Regions from separate parts of the Glycomyces sp. NPDC049804 genome, predicted to be linked through region 2. Evidence: riboswitches for the same ligand, from Rfam matches in the RefSeq annotation. Region 2 holds a riboswitch; the other holds the start of a gene.
What was found. Region 2 has a riboswitch for cobalamin ahead of AB0K52_RS17830 (hypothetical protein). Riboswitches for the same ligand answer to the same signal wherever they lie in the genome.

Region 1: another riboswitch for cobalamin. It lies ahead of metE (5-methyltetrahydropteroyltriglutamate--homocysteine S-methyltransferase); the one in region 2 lies ahead of AB0K52_RS17830 (hypothetical protein).

What each region holds. Positions count from the first base shown of each region.
Region 1 is NZ_JBFAMQ010000022.1:27,740-31,134, reverse strand. It holds gene AB0K52_RS23580 (hypothetical protein) at 1-317, shown strand, start outside; gene AB0K52_RS23575 (SDR family NAD(P)-dependent oxidoreductase) at 400-1,140, opposite strand; cobalamin riboswitch at 1,232-1,441, shown strand; gene metE (5-methyltetrahydropteroyltriglutamate--homocysteine S-methyltransferase) at 1,482-3,395, shown strand, end outside.
Region 2 is NZ_JBFAMQ010000011.1:71,867-75,261, forward strand. It holds partial or broken gene AB0K52_RS17820 (chromosome partitioning protein) at 1-630, shown strand, start outside; gene AB0K52_RS17825 (TetR/AcrR family transcriptional regulator) at 558-1,217, opposite strand; cobalamin riboswitch at 1,331-1,526, shown strand; gene AB0K52_RS17830 (hypothetical protein) at 1,608-2,903, shown strand; gene AB0K52_RS17835 (hypothetical protein) at 3,160-3,395, opposite strand, start outside.

The DNA.
Region 1 (3,395 bases), on a different contig from region 2:
CGCAGTACAACCTCGAAGCGTCCCGATCCGATGGCATCGTGCTCTGGTGGAGGGTCTTGGGAAGGACGAGCCTGACTATCCAAAGCGGTTGTGTGCCGCTCGCTGGTGACGATGTGCATCCCGATACGTATATCCCGCCCATCGGTGGAGTTCTGCCGGAGAACGATCCCTTCGGAAACGCCATCGACCTGGAGGTCTACAACACTGAAACGCCAAGCGGCCAATCGACTGATGCGGCCGTGAATCCCTTCAGCGATGGAGCGGTGGTTGCGTACAGCGCGCCGCTCGACTCGAATCCGTTCACTGGCGAGCTCTGAGATACGCCGCAGACCTCACTTGCTCGACTCTGCGATGAGAACGGCCCGGCGAAAGCCCGCCGGGCCGATTTGTTTGCGCTGCTTATTGGTTGCGGCGGTGGACTTGTTGGGCTCCGATCTGGTCTCGGGGCATGATGGTGATCTGGTCGACGTTCACGTGGGCGGGGCGGGTGGCGACCCAGGCGATCGTCTCGGCGATGTCGTCGGCGGTCAGGGGGGTCATGCCGGCGTAGACGGCGTCGGCCCGCTCTCTGTCGCCGTCGAAGCGGACCAGGCTGAACTCGGTTTCGACCATGCCGGGGTCGATCTCGCAGACGCGCACGGGCTGGCCGACGAGTTCGAGGCGGAGCACTCGGGTCACGGCCGCTTCGGCGTGTTTGGCCGCGTTGTAGCCGCCGCCGCCCGGGTAGGGCTGGCGGGCCGCGATCGAGCCGATCACGACGACTTGGCCGTTGCCGGAGGCGACGAGTTTCGGCAAGAGCGCCTTGGTGACCCGGATGGTGCCGAGGACGTTGACGTCGTACATCTGCTGCCAGAGGTCGAGGTCGGCCGTGGCGATGGAGTCGAGGCCGAGGGCGCCGCCCGCGTTGTTGACCAGGAGGTCGCAGCGGCTGATGACGGCGGCGAAGGCGGCGACCGAGTCCTCGTCGGTGACGTCCAGGGGCAGTGCGGTCCCGCCGCACTCGGCGGCGACCTCGGCGAGGCGGTCGGTGCGGCGGGCGCCGAGGATGACGTCGAACCCGGCTTTGGCGAGGGCTTTGGCGGCGGCGGCCCCGATGCCGCTGCTGGCTCCCGTGACTACTGCTACAGGTTTGGTGCTCATGGGCCCCGAGCCTACCCATTCGACGACATTTCCGATCTGCGCTCGTCCCACTCTGCGGCCTTGTGCCGGATGCGGACCCGCAGCCGGCCGTACCATCGGTTCCGACGCTGGTTCCGGCGCGGTGCACTTGCCGCTCCGGCTAAGAGGGAATCTGGTGCGAATCCAGGACTGCCCCGCAGCGGTGAGAGGGAACGAAACCCGCCATGAGCACTGGGCCCGGAACCTGGGAAGCGGCGGGAAATAGGAGCCGGAGACGGCACGCCCTCGAGTCCGAATACCTGCCCGCGTACCGCGCGCGACCGCGCGCGGTCCCGTTGTCGCAAGTTCGAGGGAACTGACACATGAACACGACTACCAGCGTGCCCGCGAAACCGCAGGCCACCGCACTCGGATACCCGCGCATCGGCCCGAACCGCGAGCTCAAGCGCGCGCTCGAGGCCCACTGGTCCGGCCGGCTCGACGCCGCCGGCCTGGAGGCCGCCGCGGCGGCCGTCCGCTCCGGGATGCTCGACGACCTCTCGGTGCTCGACACGGTTCCGACCGGCACCTTCTCCTACTACGACCACGTGCTCGACACGATCTGCGCCGTCGACGCGCTCCCGCCTCGCCACCGGCGCGACAGCGAGCTCGCCTCGTACTTCGCCGCCGCTCGCGGGGACGACGCGGCCGTGCCGCTCGAGATGACCAAGTGGTTCGACACGAACTACCACTATCTGGTGCCGGAGATCGGGCCGAAGACCGCGTTCGCGGCCAAGCCCGCCAAGGCCGTCGCCGAGTTCATCGAGGCCAAGGAACGCGGCCTGGACGCCCGCCCGGTGCTGCTCGGTCCCGTCTCATTCCTCCTGCTCGCCAAGCCGAGCGAGGACGCGCCCGAGGGATTCGCGCCGCTCGACCGGCTCGAGGAGCTGGTCGAGGTCTACGTTGCACTGCTTGGCGCGCTTCACGATGCTGGAGCTGGGCTGATTCAGATCGATGAGCCTGCGCTCTGCGCCGACCGCACTGAAGCGGAGCTCGCAGCTACCGCTGCGGCGTACCGGCGACTCGTCGCCGAAGCCGAGATCGTCGTCGCGGGTGGCTATGGACCGTTCGGCGAGGCGCTACCGGTGCTCCTGGAGGCCGGCGTCGAGGGCATCGCCCTGGACCTCGTGCGGGGCCGAAGTGACCTCGATGCACTTGAGGCACTGGATGTTTCACGTGAAACATTTTTCCTCGCCGGTGTCGTCGACGGCCGCAACATCTGGCGCGCCGATCTCGCCAAAGGGGCGGCCGATCTCGCACGGCTGCAGGCGATCAGCGATCGCGTCGGGGTGTCCTCGTCGTCCTCGCTGCTGCACGTCCCCGTCGACCTCTCGCCTGAGACCGAGCTTCCCGAGGGGTTGTTCGAGCGGCTTGCTTTCGCCCGTCAGAAGCTCGCCGAGATCACGGCCATCGCTGATCCGGCCGGATCCCGTGAGACCCGGCCCTCGACGCCCGCCGCATGGCGCGACGAGGCCGTGCGCGAGCGGCTTTCGGCGCTCGGCGCGGACGCCGACCGGCGGCTGCCTTACGCCGAACGGCAAGCGGCCCAGGCCGAGCGCGTGCCGCTCCCGCCGCTGCCGACGACCACCATCGGGTCGTTCCCGCAGACCGCCGAGCTGCGCAACGCCCGCGCCGCGCACCGGCGCGGGCTCATGATCGACGCCGATTACAAGGCCCGCATGAAGGCCGAGGTCGCCGCCGTCATCGCCGAGCAGGAGAAGCTCGGACTCGATGTGCTGGTGCACGGCGAGCCGGAACGCAACGACATGGTCCAGTACTTCGCGGAGCAGCTCACCGGGTTCGCCACGACCGCCGCGGGCTGGGTCCAGTCGTACGGTTCGCGCTGCGTGCGCCCCCCGATTCTGTTCGCCGACGTGGCGCGGCAGGCCCCGATGACCGTCGAGTGGACCTCGTACGCGCAGTCGCTCACCGAGAAGCCGGTGAAGGGCATGCTGACCGGCCCGGTCACCATCCTGGCCTGGTCGTTCGTGCGCGACGACCAACCGCTCGCCGACACCGCCGACCAGGTCGCCCTCGCACTGCGCGACGAGGTCGCCGACCTCGAAGCGGCCGGGACCGCGATCATCCAGGTCGACGAGCCCGCCCTGCGCGAACTGCTGCCCGTGCGGGCGGCTTCCCGTGCGGCGTACCGGGACTGGGCCACCCGCTCGTTCCGCATCGCCACCGCGGGAGTGCGCCCGGAGACCTCGATCCACACGCACCTCTGCTACTCCGAG
Region 2 (3,395 bases):
GAGACGCAGGGGACCCTGGGCATGCGCGCCCAGCAGGACTTCCATGTGCGCACGGTGCGCGACCTGCTGCGGGACCTCGACCATTTCCGGGGCCCGACCGGGCGCATCGGCGACCTGTCGCAGTACGTGCGCGCCCAGGGCGGCGCGATGTTCGACGTGCTCGCTTCGGACGAGTCGGCGACGGCCGGGGAGATGCTCACCGCGCAGTCGTTCGGGGACCTGCGGGAGGCGGTGTCGCGCTTCTACAAGCTCATCGTCGTCGACACCGGCAACAACGTGCGGGCGGCGAACTGGCAGGCGGCGATCGACGCGACCGACCAGCTGGTGGTGACGATGTCGGCCCGCAACGACTCGGCGGAGACCGCGGCGCGGATGCTCGACCACTTGGAGCAGACCGGCCGCCGGGACCTGGTGCGCGGGGCGGTGTCGGTGGTGTCGATGCCCGCCCACAGGAAGGACGTGGACCTGCCGGCGGTGCAGCGGCACTTCGCGGCCCGGACTCGTTCGGTCCTGTTGGCGCCGTACGAGAAGCTGCTCGACTCGGGGGAGCCGATCCGCTACGACTCGTTGAGCAAGGCGTCGTCGGCGGCCTGGCTGCGGATCTCTTCCGCAGTCGCGGAGGGCCTGTAGGCGGCGAGGAGCCCGACGAGCCCGGCGGCGGCGTCGGCGAGGCGGTGGTCGTCCTCGTCGGCGTGGCCGAGGACGAGCGATCCCTGGATGAAGACGAGGACGGTGCGGGCCAGCCGGTCGGGGACGGCGGCGGGGTCCATCTCGCCGCGCTCGACCGCCCGTGCCAGGATCGCGGCGAGATCGCGTTCGAGCTCGGTCCAAGCCTCCTGGACGCGGCGCATGGTGGCGGGGTCGTCGGCGAGTTCGACCGCGGCGCGCACGACGAAGCCGCCTTCCTTGGAGTGGCGGGCGACGACGTCCAGGAGGTCGGCGACGACGCGGGGCGCGTCGGTCCGCTCGTCCTCCTTCTTCTCGAGGGCGCGGTGGGCGATCGAGCGCAGCTCGGGTTCGGTGTCCTCCCGGTAGCGGCCGAGTGCGGTGATGTAGAGCTGGTGCTTGGAGCCGAAGGCGGCGTAGAGCCCGGCGCGGTTCATGCCGGTCGCCGCGACGAGGTCCGACATGGAGGTGGCGGAGAATCCGCGTTCCAGGAAGACCCGTGTCGCAGCGCGTAGAACTCTGTCCAAATCGGCGTTCTTATTTCTGCTCACGTTGGCACCGTATCGACACCCGGTGCTACGGGTCAATAACCGCAAGGCGGGAGTTCACTCGCGTGGCGCGAGTGAACGGCTGCACTGCGCGACCGGTCGGCTTGACACCCAGCGAATCCACCCGCGAGAATGGCCCCAAACTGAACAGGCGCCAGGCGGGGGAAGTCCGGTGAAAGGCCGGCGCTGACCCGCAACGGTAGTCGCGGTTCGCTGTGCTTCGAAACACGGCCGAACGATGCCGAGCACCCTTCATTTCCGCTCGGTCCACCCGCGTGAGCCCGAATGCCCGCCGACGCCCATCCGAATTGTCAACGCCTGTCGTGGTCTACAGGCGCTTGCGGCGCCGCCGCCTGCCCGAAGACCCCACTCGCTCAAGGAAAGGTCAGGCAATTGCGCCACCTGCCCGCCCGACTGCTGGCCGCCGCCGCGGTCGTGCCCATCACCGTCTTCGCCTCCGCCGCGCCGGCTGAGGCCCAGGAGGCCCCGTTCGCGCAGCCCGCCCAGGCCGCCGCGTCCTGGCTGGCCGCCCAGTCCGACGGCACCTCTTGGAACGGCGGGGACGTCTCGTCCTCGCTCGACGCCGTCATCGCCCTCGAGGCCGCCAGTGTCGGCGGCGACCAGGTGCAGGCCACGCTGGAGTGGCTGAACAGCAACGAGACCCTGAGCCCGTACGTGTACCCCGCCGTCGAGGGCGCCACCGAACCCGCGCTGAACGCGGGCGCGGCCGGGAAGGTCATGTACGCCGTCGCCACCGCGGGCGGCGACGCGACGAACTTCGGTGAGATCCGCCTCGCCGACGAGGTCACCGCCTCGCAGACCGCGAACGGCACCTACGGCGACGGCACCGCGCCGTCCTCCGCGTGGGCCGTGCTCGGCCTCTCCCGCACCGACACCCCGGCGGGCGCCGAGGCCGCCGCCGGCCTGGCCGCGGTGCAGTGCCCCGACGGCGGGTTCAACTACGCCGACGTCGACGGCGGCGACGACTGCATCTCCGACCCCGACACGACCGGCCTGGTCGCTTCGGCCCTGGTGACGCTCGGCGACGCGGCTGCCGAGCCGCTGGCGTCGGCGGTGGCGTGGCTCGAGGGCGCGCAGGCCGAGTCCGGCGGGTTCGACAACGGCTTCGGCGAGAACGCGAACTCGACCGCGATGGCCGCGCAGGCGTTCCTGGCGGCCGGCAGCGCGGACGCCGCGAAGAGCGCCGTCGCGTTCCTGCTGACCCTGCAGTTCGACTGCACCACTGAGCAGCCGGGCGCGATCATGTACACCGCCCCGGAGGACCCCGAGTTCGGGGAGGCCTCGCGCCTGCTCGCCACCGCGCAGGCGATCGTGCCGATCGCGGGCCAGGACCTCGCGAACCTCGACGCGACCGGCATGGAGGCCGGGCTGCCGGGCACCGGCTGCGAGAGCGCCGACGCCGGCGGCGAGGGCACGGGCGAGGCGACCGACGCCGCCGAAGACGAGGACGAGGGTTCGGCCTCGTGGCTCCCGTGGGCGATCGGCGCCGCCGTGGTCGTGCTGGCCGCGCTCATCATCGCCTTCGCGCTGAAGTCCCGCCGCGGCGGCGACACCGCGGCCGAGGAGAAGGCCGACGCCGTGGCCGACGCTCAGTCTCCTGCGGCCGTGGACGAGCCGAAGGGCGAGTCCGGGGAACCGACTGCGGACGACGACACCGACAAGCAATAGTCGGCACGTGACCCCGAGCGAACGCAACCCAGGCAGCGCCCGCCGCGAAGGCGGGCGCTGCCTGCGCGCTTCCCAAGCCATGAGCGCCATCCGAATCGCGCTCGCGCGCGCGTTCGTCTTCACTGCCGCGCTCACCGACGACCGCCGGACCAGCGCTCAGCGGCATGGCGCTTCGCGAGCCTTCGCTGCCAGCAGCATCGCTGCCGCGCCCGCGCGAGCGTTCGCCTTCGCGGCTGCACTCGCCGACGACCGCCAGTCAAGCGCGCGGCTTGGCGCTTCGCGAGCCTTCGCTGCCAGCAGCATCGCTGCCGCGCCCAGGCGAGCGTTCGGCTTCGCGGCTGCACTCGCCGACGCCCGCCAGTCCAGCGCGCGGCTTGGCGCTTCGCGAGCCTTCGCTGTCGGCAACATCGCTGCCGCGCTCAGGCGAGCGTTCGCCTTCGCGGCTGCACTCGCCGACGACCGCCGGACCAGCGCGCGGCTTGGCGCTTCGCG